2 regions of the Variovorax sp. W1I1 genome follow, and region 1 is predicted to be linked to the other one. Evidence: predicted binding sites of a transcription regulator. Region 1 holds the regulator's gene; the other holds the start of a gene.

The links. Region 1 encodes NrdR, which represses ribonucleotide reductase genes. Its sites were predicted from a motif close to CACNANATNTNGTG; they were not measured.
Region 2: QFZ83_RS23475 (ribonucleoside-diphosphate reductase subunit alpha) is a predicted target of NrdR. The motif match lies at 3,739-3,752, and genes of this name have one in related genera.

What each region holds. Positions count from the first base shown of each region.
Region 1 is NZ_JAUSWZ010000001.1:3,299,449-3,305,545, reverse strand. It holds gene QFZ83_RS15485 (pilus assembly protein) at 1-345, shown strand, start outside; gene QFZ83_RS15480 (type IV pilin protein) at 342-752, shown strand; gene QFZ83_RS15475 (GspH/FimT family pseudopilin) at 749-1,321, shown strand; gene nrdR (transcriptional regulator NrdR) at 1,341-1,784, opposite strand; gene glyA (serine hydroxymethyltransferase) at 1,803-3,047, opposite strand; ZMP/ZTP riboswitch at 3,089-3,214, opposite strand; gene QFZ83_RS15460 (lytic transglycosylase domain-containing protein) at 3,245-4,096, opposite strand; gene QFZ83_RS15455 (DUF748 domain-containing protein) at 4,699-6,097, shown strand, end outside.
Region 2 is NZ_JAUSWZ010000001.1:5,010,526-5,016,622, forward strand. It holds gene QFZ83_RS32785 (sensor histidine kinase) at 616-1,296, shown strand; gene QFZ83_RS23465 (sigma-54 dependent transcriptional regulator) at 1,301-2,875, shown strand; gene ampD (1,6-anhydro-N-acetylmuramyl-L-alanine amidase AmpD) at 2,862-3,485, shown strand; gene QFZ83_RS23475 (ribonucleoside-diphosphate reductase subunit alpha) at 3,836-6,097, shown strand, end outside.

The DNA.
Region 1 (6,097 bases):
ACGCTGATTCCCGATTCAGGCGCATGCAGCGCAGACGGCGGTGGCCGCACCTGCGCGGTGAATGCGATGACAGGGCTCTCGCAGGGCGGCGCTTGCGTGCCATCGAGTGCCGGCATGCTGGGTGCGCCTCATCTGGTGCAGCTGGCCACAACCGGTGTCGGGGCCACCGATGCATTCGGGCGCCGCCCGGAAACGAAGCGCCTCGCCATCGTCAGCACGGGCGCGCGCAGCAGCCGGGGCGCAGGCCTCTCGACCGCGCAGCCCGTCGGCGACAGCAACGTGGGCCAGACCGGCAGACGGCTGAACTGGCGACAGATCTCCGACTACCGGAGGGGCAAGCAATGAGAACCCCTGTGCTTCGCGGTTTCACGCTGATCGAGATGCTGATCGTGGTGGCCATCGCCGCGATCCTGGCGGCCATCTCCTATCCGTCATACATGGATTTCGTTCGCAAAGGCTGGCGCAGCGAGGGGCGTTCCGCGCTCATGCAGCAGATGCAGGAGCAGGAGCGCCTCTATACCCGGGTGGGGCGATACCGGCCCTACGAGGGCGAGTCGGGCGATGGGGGCGTGGGCGGCAAGTACACCGTCAAGAGCGCCAATTGCGAAGGGCGAGGGAGCATCACTGGCTGCATTCGGCTGACGGCCACGCTGAAGCCGGGGTTCTCCGATCCCCACGTCGGCAATCTCTGGGTCGACAGCACGGGTGGCAAAGGATGCGACGGGACGCTGCCCGGCAGGTGCTGGCAATGAAGCGCGGCAACACGACACCGATCGGCGGCTTCACGCTGATCGAACTGATGGCGATCGTTGCCATCGTCGCGGTGCTGGCGGCCATCGGCGTGCCGAGCTTTCGCGACATGCTGCTCAACCAGCGTCTGGCGACGGCTGCGCAGGGTTTCAATGCGGCGCTGGGCTTTGCGCGCATGGAAGCCATTCAGCGCGCGCAGGGCGTGGAGGTGGCTGCACTCGCGGGCGGCGACTGGTCCGAAGGCTGGGTGGTCCGAACAGGTTCCGACGCATCGTCCTCCACGCAGAGCCAAACACAAACGCTGCGGCGCTTCGACCGATTGCCGCAGGGCGTGAGCATCGACACGACACTCGGCGGCGGCTTTGCGCAAGGCCTGCGCTACGACGGCAACGGGTTCTCGCGCCAGACCGCGAGGGCCAGTTTCAGCGCGGGCTGCCTGACGTTCAAGGCCGAGACGGGGCGCAGGGCCTCGGTCATCGTCTCGGCGTCGGGCCGGGCGAAGGTCTGCAATCCGGATGTGAGCGGCGATTGCGGCTCGGGGGCGTGCGCCAGGGGAGAAGGCGGCGCCTGAAGAAAACTGCCCTTGGGAGTCAGATGTCCCGCAGCAACTGCCGGAACTCGTCCACGTCCTCGAAGCTGCGGTACACCGAGGCAAAGCGAACGTAGGCGACCTTGTCCAGGCGCTTGAGCTCGCGCATCACCAGTTCGCCGACTTTCGTCGAATCGATTTCGCGCAGGCCGCTGGCCAGGAGCTTCTGCTCGATCCGCAAGAGAGCGGTGTCGATCTGCTCGATGCTCACCGGACGCTTGCGCAGCGCCAGCATCATCGAGGCGCGCACCTTGGAGGAATCGAAGTCGGCGCGGCTGCCATCCTTCTTCACGACCACGGGGAAGTTGACGTCGGGGCGCTCGTAGGTGGTGAAGCGCTTGTCGCAGGCGCTGCACTGGCGGCGCCTGCGGACGAAGTCGGCGTCTTCCGAAACGCGGGTCTCCACGACCTGCGTTTCAAGATGACCGCAAAAAGGGCATTTCATGCGGTCGGGCCGTGCAGATCAGCGATAGACGGGGAAGCGGCTCGTCAGCGCGTGCACCTTGGCGCGCACCGCGTCGATGTTCGCCGTGTCGCGCGGGTTCTCGAGCACATCTGCGACCAGGTTGGCGGTGATGCGGGCTTCTTCGTCCTTGAAGCCGCGGGTGGTCATGGCCGGGGTGCCGATGCGCACACCGCTGGTGACCATCGGCTTTTCGGGGTCGTTCGGAATCGCGTTCTTGTTGATCGTCATGTGGGCGCTGCCCAGCACGGCTTCGGCTTCCTTGCCGGTGATGCCCTTCGAACGCAGGTCGACCAGCATGACGTGGCTCTCGGTGCGGCCGCTCACGATGCGGAGGCCCCGCTCGGTGAGCGTGTCGGCCACGATCTTGGCGTTCTTGACCACCTGTTGCTGGTAGGCCTTGAACTCGGGCGTCATCGCTTCCTTGAACGCGACGGCCTTGGCGGCGATCACGTGCATCAGAGGGCCGCCTTGCAGGCCCGGGAAGATCGCGCTGTTGATCGCCTTCTCGTGCTGCGACTTCATCAGGATGATGCCGCCGCGCGGGCCGCGCAGGCTCTTGTGGGTGGTGGAGGTCACGATGTCGGCGTGCGGCACCGGATTGGGGTACACGCCCGCGGCCACGAGGCCGGCGTAGTGGGCGATGTCGACCATGAAGATCGCGCCCACGTCCTTCGCCACCTTGGCGAAGCGCTCGAAGTCGATGTGCAGCGAGTAGGCCGAGGCGCCCGCGATGATCAGCTTGGGCATGTGCTCGTGCGCCTTGCGTTCCATCGCGTCGTAGTCGATGGCTTCGTTGGCGTCCAGGCCATAGCTCACCACGTTGAACCACTTGCCGCTCATGTTGAGTGGCATGCCGTGGGTCAGGTGGCCGCCTTCGGCCAGGCTCATGCCCATGATGGTGTCGCCAGGCTTGAGGAACGCCAGCATCACGGCTTCGTTGGCCGAGGCGCCGCAATGCGGCTGCACGTTAGCGGCGTCGGCACCGAAGATCTGCTTGACGCGGTCGATGGCCAGTTGCTCGGCCACGTCGACGTGCTCGCAGCCGCCGTAGTAGCGCTTGCCCGGATAGCCTTCGGCGTACTTGTTAGTGAGCTGCGAGCCTTGGGCCTGCATGACGGCCGGCGAGGCGTAGTTCTCGCTCGCGATCAGCTCGATGTGATGTTCCTGGCGCGCGTTTTCGGCTTGGATGGCGGCCCAGATCTCGGGATCGGTCTGTTCGACCAGGATATTGCGTTGGTACATGGCAGTCCTTTGAAGACGAGGTCCTTGTTCTTCAACCAAACAAGGGCTGCCCAGGCGAACGGCTGAACGCCTGTTGTGGTCAGGCGGCACGCTTCCCAGTGGTATTCCACGTCAGCGCGTGGCACCTTGTTCAGGTGCTGCGCCTATCGCCAGTCGCGTACGGGGCCGAGTGTAGCTCACACCCGGCCAAGCCAGCTTCAGGAAACCGCGGAAAGCAGGGCGACCTTTGCGGGTTCCGAGCCTTCCTCGGCCTTGATCGGCGCCGGTGCCGGCGTCACGATCGGAATCGGCTGGGCACGCACGGTCGTGCGGGGCGGTTGCACCGACGGTGCACGGCCGTTGGCGACCTGCAGCAGGCGCTCGTGCTCGGCCATCACCTTGCTGGCGTAGCCGCCGTCGTCTTCAAGGTTGGCCGCGCCCACGTAGTAGCGCAGGCCCCCTTCGAGCGAGCCGGCGCGGGAGATGCATTCCTGCAGCACCTTCACGCCGACGCGCATGTTGGTCACCGGGTCGAAGGCGGTGAGCGTGCCGCCCGCGCTTTCGTACTTGTCGCCGTGCACGCGCGTCATGACTTGCATCAGGCCCTGGGCGCCGACGTGGCTCTGGGCGAACGGGTTGAAGCTGGACTCCACGGCCATGATGGCCAGGATCAGCGTCGGGTCGAGCTTGGTGCGCTTGCCGATGTTGTAGGCCTCGGCCACGAGCACGCTCAGCGGTTCGGCCGCCACGCTGTATTTCTTGCTCAGCCAGTACGCCACGGCCGCCTGCTGCTTGGGCAGGTCGCCGGGGCTCGCGGCCGTGGTGCGCTCGATCGCGGTCGGCTCCAGGTCGGTGACTTCAGGCGCGGGCTTGCGCGACTGCAGCCAGCCCATGAGCTGTTCCTCGCCGGTCTGGCGCAGATCGGGCCGTGCCACGAGGGCGAGGGCCGCGAACACGATGGCCAAACCGACCAACGCGAACCCGTTGTGGGTGATTTCAAAAAAGCCGTCTGCCACATCGGACACAAAGGTCCTCAGCCCGCGGGCTGTGGCATCAAACGCCTTGTTCATCGCTCTTCCTTTCTGTGCGGCACCTGCTCGCAGCGCCTGGAGAGGCGATGGATGAAGGCAGCGGCGCTTGGATTGGTACGAATCAGGCTCCGCGCATGGAGGGTGTAGGGTAAGGAGCGCGGTGACCTGATCAAGCCGGGGGGAGTTCTCGGCAGCGGATTCAGGGGTGGCCCCTCTGCGTCTGGCAGTCGGAGCAGGGCGGATTCTAGCGTGGCTAAATACTCGGTCAAGCATAAGGACACTGTTTCTTATGCTAATAGATGTTTAAAAAATGACCCCTCCCAGAGGCGTTCGGCTTAAGGGAAATCCCTTGGAAGATTGGATTTGCAATGCGAGGGTGCGGCACCTAATCTGAACGGGCCTGAGTTTTCAGGCGTTTTTCCGAAGTCAGGCAGCCTGAGGTGCAAGTCAAGGGCTCGAACGACGGAGGATCCACGGCGGCAATCTCTTGCTGCCAGCACGGCAGGAACCATTGACTTCCGGTCGCGCGAATCGATGGCTTGGGTGTTAGGCCCGCCATCAAGCCCGGCAACGAGACATTCCGTCGCGCTGCCGGGCTTTCTTGTTTCTGCATCGACGCGTGTTTGCGGCACACTCCCGCGATGGATTTAGCTTCGCTCAAACAAAACAAATGGATGCGACGTGGGATCGTCGCGTTGCTGGTTCTGTTGGCCCTCTGGGTCATCGCATGGTTGGCGGTTCCGCCCATCGCCAAGAGCCAGCTCCAAAAGATCGCGAGCGAAAAACTGGGCCGGCAGGTCACCGTGGGCAAGATCGATTTCAAGCCCTGGACCCTCGAACTCGCGCTGCATGACCTGCGCATCGCCACCGCCGACGGCAAGCAGCCGCAACTGGCCATCAAACGCATCTACGCCGACGCCGAACTGCAATCGCTCTTTCGCCTGGCACCCGTGATCGATGCGGTCTCGGTCGAGTCGCCCGCCATCCTGCTCACGCACCAGGCCGACGGCAAGTACGACATCGACGACATCCTCGCCAAGCTGGCCTCGGGTCCGCCGCCCGACCCCAAGGCCGAGCCGGCACGCTTTGCGATCTACAACATCTCGATCAAGGACGGCGCGGTCGACTTCGACGACCAGACGGTCAAGCGCAAGCACGAGCTGCGCAACTTCGTGCTCAATGTGCCTTTCCTGAGCAACCTGGCTTCGCAGCGCGAGGTCAAGACCGAGCCCAAGCTGGCCTTCGTGCTCAACGGCAGCAACTTCGATTCGGCCGCCTTCACCACGCCCTTCTCGGCCAGCCGCAAGACCGACGCCCATGTGCAGTTCAAGGGGCTCGATCTCGTGCCTTACCTCGGCTACATCCCCGGCGGCCTGCCGGTGAAGCTGCAGGCCGGCAGCCTCGATGCCGACCTGAAGATCGACTTCCAACAGGCCACGACCACCGGCCTGAAGATCTACGGCACGGTGGAAGCGCACGGCGCCAAGCTGAGCGACGCCAGGGGCCGCGACCTGCTGGGCTTCGATTCGCTCAAGCTCGCGCTGGCCGATGTTCGCCCGCTTGAATCGGTGTTCCATTTGAGCGAAGTGGCGCTGGCCAATCCACAGCTCGTGGTGGCGCGCGATGCCTCGGGCCAACTCAACCTGATGGCGACCGACCCGGCCACCGGTGCTGCGGAAAAAGTGGCACCACTCCCCGCCGCCCCAGCCAGCGCGCCGGCCGGCAACACGGCCGAAAAGCCCAAGCTGAAGGTGCAGGTCGACAAGGTGGCGCTGAGCGGCGGGCGCATCGGCTGGCGCGACGAGACCGTCAAGCCCGCAGCTGCCGTCGACCTGACCGACCTGGGGCTCGACGTCACCGCCATCACCTGGCCGATGGAGAAGCCGGCCCAGTTCAACGGCAGCACCGCCATTGCCGGCGCCTCGCTCAAGTTCAAGGGCAGCGCCACCGACAAGGTGGCGGACGTGCAGACCGAGGTCGACGCGTTGCCGCTCTCACTGGCCGCACCGTATCTGGCGCAGAGCCTGGAGCCCACGCTCG
Region 2 (6,097 bases), 1.7 Mb from region 1:
ACGATGATCGTGAGCCTGGGCACCACGGCCAGCGTCACGCTGCTGCTGCTGGCCGATGCCGGATGGCACTGGCTGCAGCAGCCGGGCGACTCCTCGGCCCGCTTCGTTCAGGCGGCGCTCACCGGCACCGGCCTCTTCGTGGTGGCGCTGCTTGCGCACGAGCTGGCGCGCCGGCTCGCGCGCGAAGAAGCGGTCGCGCAGCGCAACCGCAGCAGCGCGCAGATGCAGGCGGAGGTCAACGACCTGGTGATCGAAACGCTGGCCGAAGGCGTGCTCGTGATCGATGCCGAAGGCATGGTGCACGCAGCCAATCCGGCGGCCGACGCGATCCTCGGCCAGGGCCTGGCGAAGCTGCCACTGCCATTCGCGCTGCACGCGCAGCCCGCCTGGCATGCGCTGGCCGCGCTCTCTCGCCAGACCTTCGCGCGGCGGGCGCCGCAGTCTGAGGAAATCCCCGTCGCGCAGGCGCGCGGCGCAGCGCGCGAGGTGCGCGTGCGCACCCGCCTCACGCCGACCAGCGACAAGCGCGCCGACAGCCTCTGCGTGATGTTCCTGCAAGACCTGCGCGAACTCGAGGCCCGCATCCGCACCGAGAAACTGGCTGCGATGGGCCGCATGTCCGCCGCCGTGGCGCATGAAATCCGCAACCCGCTGGCCGCCATCGCGCAGGCCAGCGCACTGCTCAGCGAAGACCTCACCGATCCCGCGCACCGCAAGCTCACCGACATGGTCCAGCACAACGCGCAACGGCTCGCGCGCATCGTGGACGACGTGCTCGACGTCTCGCGCGCGCGCCAGCAGCGCGTGCTCTCGCTCGGCGAACAGGTGGTGCTCGACCCGGCGGTGCAGGTGCTGGCCGAGGAATGGGTGCGCCAGACGCAGCGCAAGGGCGTGCTGGTCGCGCTCGACGCGCCCGGCATCGATGTGCGCTTCGACGCCGAGCACCTGCGCCGCCTGCTGGTGAACCTGCTGGACAACGCATCGCGTTATGCGGGCAAGGGCGAGGGCGCGATCCAGGTCATCACCACGCTGCAGCGTGCGGGCACCAACCGCCCGGCCCTGCAGGTATGGAGCGACGGCGCGCCGCTGGAGCCGGCGGTGCAGCGCCACCTGTTCGAGCCCTTCTTCTCGTCCGAAAGCCGCTCCAGCGGCCTCGGCCTTTTTCTCTGCCGCGAGCTGTGCCGGCGACATGGCGCCACCATCGGCTACGAGCGGCGGGCGCTGGTGGCGGGCGGCCCCGAGGGCAACGAATTCTTCGTCAGCTTTGCCGCCAGCGAGAACCGGCTGACACAATAGCGCCGTGAGCACCCCCCTCCCTTCCGCCCCGCGTCCCGCGCAGATCCTTGTCATCGACGACGAGCCCGACCTGCGCACGCTGTATGAGCTGACGCTGCTGCGCGAAGGCTATCGCGTCGAGGCCGCGGGCAGCGTGTCCGAAGCCTGGCAGCACCTGGAGGCCGCGCGCTTCGATGCCGTGATCACCGACATGCGCCTGCCCGACGGACAGGGCATGGAGATCATCCACCGCATCCAGAAGAACCAACGCAGCGAGCGCTGCGTGGTGATGACGGCCTACGGCTCGGCGGAAAACGCGGTCGAGGCGCTCAAGGCGGGTGCGTTCGACTACCTCACGAAGCCTGTCGACCTGAAGCAGTTCCGTGCCGTGGTCGCTTCGGCGGTGCAGGCCACGCGGGCGCCCGTCGTGCAGGTCAAGCCTGAGAAAGCTGTCGTTTCAAGCACCAGCAGCGAACGCACCGAGGCTGCATCAGTCACCGGCAGCAGCGGCATCGCGGCGCTCGATCGGCTGGTGGGCGAGTCGGACCCGATGCGTCTCGTCAAGTCGCGCATCGCCAAGGTGGCGCGCGGCATGGCGCCGGTGCTGGTGCGCGGCGAATCGGGCACCGGCAAGGAGCTGGTGGCGCGGGCCGTGCATGCATGCAGCCAACGCAACGACGGCCCGTTCGTCGCGGTCAACTGCGGCGCGATTCCCGAGAACCTGCTCGAAGCCGAATTCTTCGGCGCGAAGAAAGGCTCGTACACCGGCTCCTCGCAAGACCGCGACGGCTACTTCCAGGCGGCGCGCAGCGGCACGCTGTTCCTCGACGAAATCGGCGACCTGCCGCTGGCGATGCAATCGAAGCTCTTGCGCGCGATCCAGGAGCGCAGCGTGCGCTCCATCGGCTCGACGCAGGAAGAAGCGGTCGACGTGCGCATCGTGAGCGCCACCCACAAAGACCTGCACGCCGAGGTGCAGGCCGGCCGCTTCCGGCAAGACCTTTTCTATCGCCTCAACGTGATCGAGATCGCGGTGCCTGCGCTCCGCGACCGCCGCGAAGACCTGCCCGCGCTCTGCGCCGCGCTGCTCGCGCGCATCGCGCAGGACGGCGGCTTGCCGGTGCCGCACCTGTCGACCGAACTGCTGCGCCGCCTCGCGCTGCATCCGCTCGACGGCAACGTGCGGGAGCTCGAAAACCTGCTGCATCGCGCAGTCGCGCTCAACGATGGCGACGAACTGCACCTGGACCTGATGGGCGGCAATGTCGCCACGACGATGGCCGCCGCCGACGTGGCCTCGATGACGCCCGCGCAACTTGCGCCGGGCAACGATGCGCCGCCACCGGCCGTGGTTGCGCCAGCACCGGTGGCTGAGTTCAAGCCGACCCCGCCGCCGCTGCCCTCTGACCTGCAGGCCTACCTCGACCAGCAGGAGCGCGAGATCCTCGTGCGCGCCCTGCACGAAAGCGGCTTCAACCGCACCGCGGCGGCCGCGCGCCTGGGCATGAGCCTGCGCCAGATTCGCTACCGCATCGCGCGGCTGGGCATCACCACGCCCAATGGCGACGATGGCGCCAGCAGCAGCCATGCCGACGACTGAAGCAGCCTCTTCGCACAACACGCCGCCCGCCGACGACGGGCTCTGGCGGGCCGGCTGGTACCGCTTCGCGAAAGCCCTGCCCTCGCCGAACTTCGGTCCCCGCCCTGTCGGCGCACAGACCGATCTGATCGTGTTGCACTCGATCAGCCTTCCGCCCGGTGAATATGGCGGCGATGCGGTGCAGCAGCTCTTCACCAATCGCCTCGACTGGGACGCGCATCCTTACTTCCAGTCGATCCGCGGCATCGAGGTGTCCTCGCATTTCTATGTGCGCCGCAACGGCGAGCTCTGGCAGTTCGTGAGCTGCGACGACCGCGCCTGGCATGCGGGCGTCTCGTCGTGGCGCGGCCGCGGCAACTGCAACGACGACTCCATCGGCATCGAGCTCGAAGGGCTCGAGGGCCAGACCTTCGAAGTCGCGCAATACGAGACGCTGGCGAGCCTCTGCCCCGCGATCGCGCAGCACTACGCCATCGCGCACATCGCCGGTCACGAGCACATCGCGCCGGGCCGAAAGCAGGACCCCGGCGCGGGCTTCGATTGGCATTTGCTGCACGCGCAACTGGGCTGGAAATCACAGATGTTTCCCCCACCTGTGTTGAAGCGCTAATTTTTTCAATCGCGTGACGCCCTGCGATGCCCCGCCCTCGGGCCGCATCGATTTCAGAAATGCAGATGCGCAGTGCAGCAACCATGCGCCCTGCAGGCCCAAATCGGCTTGCAAGCCACGCCCCATGCGGGTTGCGCAACCATAGTCCAGTATTCACGCGGCATTGCCGGTCACGGCATACATCCAGAGAGAGATCCGCCCTAGGTGAATCACTCACAAAACACTACCTGTAGTGGCTTGTAGACCCCTGACACCCTAGATATAGTGTCCTCCGTCCGGTCAACAACGCCGGCGCGGCGCCCAGCCAAGGCGTCGCCACCCAACAAGAATTGCCAACCGAGAGGAAGCGAATGCAAACAGCCCTGAACACCCCATCGACCCCGCGTGCCGTTCCCTCCACGCCTGTCCAACAACAGCGGGACACCGCCGGCTCCCCCACCGGCCAGAACCTGGCGCACTACCAGATCATTCGCCGCAATGGCGCGGTCGTTCCCTTCGAGCCGAACAAGATCGCCATCGCGATGATGAAGGCCTTCCTGGCCGTGCACGGCACCCAGGGCGCGGCTTCGGCCAGCGTGCGCGAGACGGTCGACGTGCTCACGCAAGGCGTGATCCGCGCCATGGTGCGTTCGCGTCCGGGCGGCGGTACCTTCCACATCGAGGACGTGCAGGACCAGGTCGAGCTCGGCCTGATGCGCGGCGGCCACCATGAGATCGCACGCGCCTACGTGCTGTACCGCGAACGCCGCACGCAGGAGCGTTCCAAGCAGGTCGAGCAGGAAGCGCCGGCCACGCCGACGCTGCACGTGCTGGACAACGGCGAACGCGTCGCGCTCGACCTGAACCAGCTCAAGGGCCTGATCGAATCGGCCTGCGAGAACCTGGGCGACAGCATCACCGCCGCGCCGATCGTCGCCGAGACGATGCGCAACCTCTACGACGGCGTGCCGCTCGACGAGGTCTACAAGGCCTCGATCCTGGCGGCCCGCACGCTGATCGAGAAAGATCCCGACTACACCTTCGCCACCGCGCGCCTCCTGCTGCACACGATCTTCAAGGAAATCATCGGCCGCGAAGTGATGCCGGTCGACCGTGCCACGGCCTACGCCGACTACTTCCCGCAGTTCATCAAGAAGGGCGTGGAGAACGACCTGCTCGACGAGAAGCTGCTGCAGTACGACCTGCCCCGCCTGGGCGCGGCCCTCAAGGCCGAGCGCGACAACCAGTTCGACTACCTCGGCCTGCAGACGCTGTACGACCGCTACTTCCTGCACGTGCGCAAGACCCGCATCGAACTGCCGCAGGCTTTCTTCATGCGCGTGGCCATGGGCCTGTCGCTTGGCGAAATCGACCGTGAAGCGCGCGCCATCGAGTTCTACGAAGTGCTCTCGTCGTTCGACTTCATGTCGAGCACGCCCACCCTCTTCAACGCCGGCACGCTGCGCTCGCAGCTCTCCAGCTGCTACCTGACCACCGTGCCCGACGACCTGGACGGCATCTACGAGTCGATCAAGGAAAACGCGCTGCTCTCGAAGTTCGCGGGCGGCCTGGGCAACGACTGGACCCGCGTGCGCGCGCTCGGCTCGCACATCAAGGGCACCAACGGCGAATCGCAGGGCGTGGTGCCGTTCCTCAAGGTGGTGAACGACACGGCCGTAGCGGTGAACCAGGGCGGCAAGCGCAAGGGCGCTGTGTGCACGTACCTGGAAACCTGGCACCTGGACATCGAGGAGTTCCTGGAACTGCGCAAGAACACCGGCGACGACCGCCGCCGCACGCACGACATGAACACGGCCAACTGGATCCCCGACCTCTTCATGCGCCGCGTGATGGAAAAGGGCACCTGGACGCTGTTCTCGCCCTCCAACGTGCCTGACCTGCACGACCTGTTCGGCGCCGACTTCGAGAAGGCCTATGTGGCCTACGAAGAGAAGGCCGCCCGCGGCGAGATCAAGCCCGCGCGCACCATCCAGGCGTCGGACCTGTGGCGCAAGATGCTCACGATGCTGTTCGAGACCGGCCATCCCTGGATCACGTTCAAGGACGCCTGCAACGTGCGCTCGCCGCAGCAGCACGCCGGCGTCGTGCACTCGTCGAACCTCTGCACCGAGATCACGCTGAACACCAGCGACACCGAAACCGCTGTCTGCAACCTGGGTTCGGTGAACCTGCTGCAGCATCTGAAGGACGGCAAGGTCGACCAGGAAAAGTTGAAGCGCACGATCTCGACCGCGATGCGCATGCTCGACAACGTGATCGACATCAACTACTACGCCGTGAAGAAGGCGCGCGACTCGAACCTGCGCCACCGTCCGGTGGGCCTGGGCCTGATGGGCTTCCAGGACGCGCTGTATGAACTGCGCATTCCCTACGCCTCGCAGGAAGCCGTGCAGTTCGCCGACGAGTCGATGGAAGCCATCTGCTACCACGCCTACTGGGCATCGACCGAGCTGGCCAAGGAACGCGGCAAGTACTCGAGCTACAAGGGCTCGCTGTGGGACAAGGGCATCCTGCCGATCGACACGCTCGACCTGCTCGAGCAGGCACGCGGCGGCTACGTCGAAGTGGACCGCTCGGCCACGCTCGACTGGGACGCGCTGCGCGCCAAGATC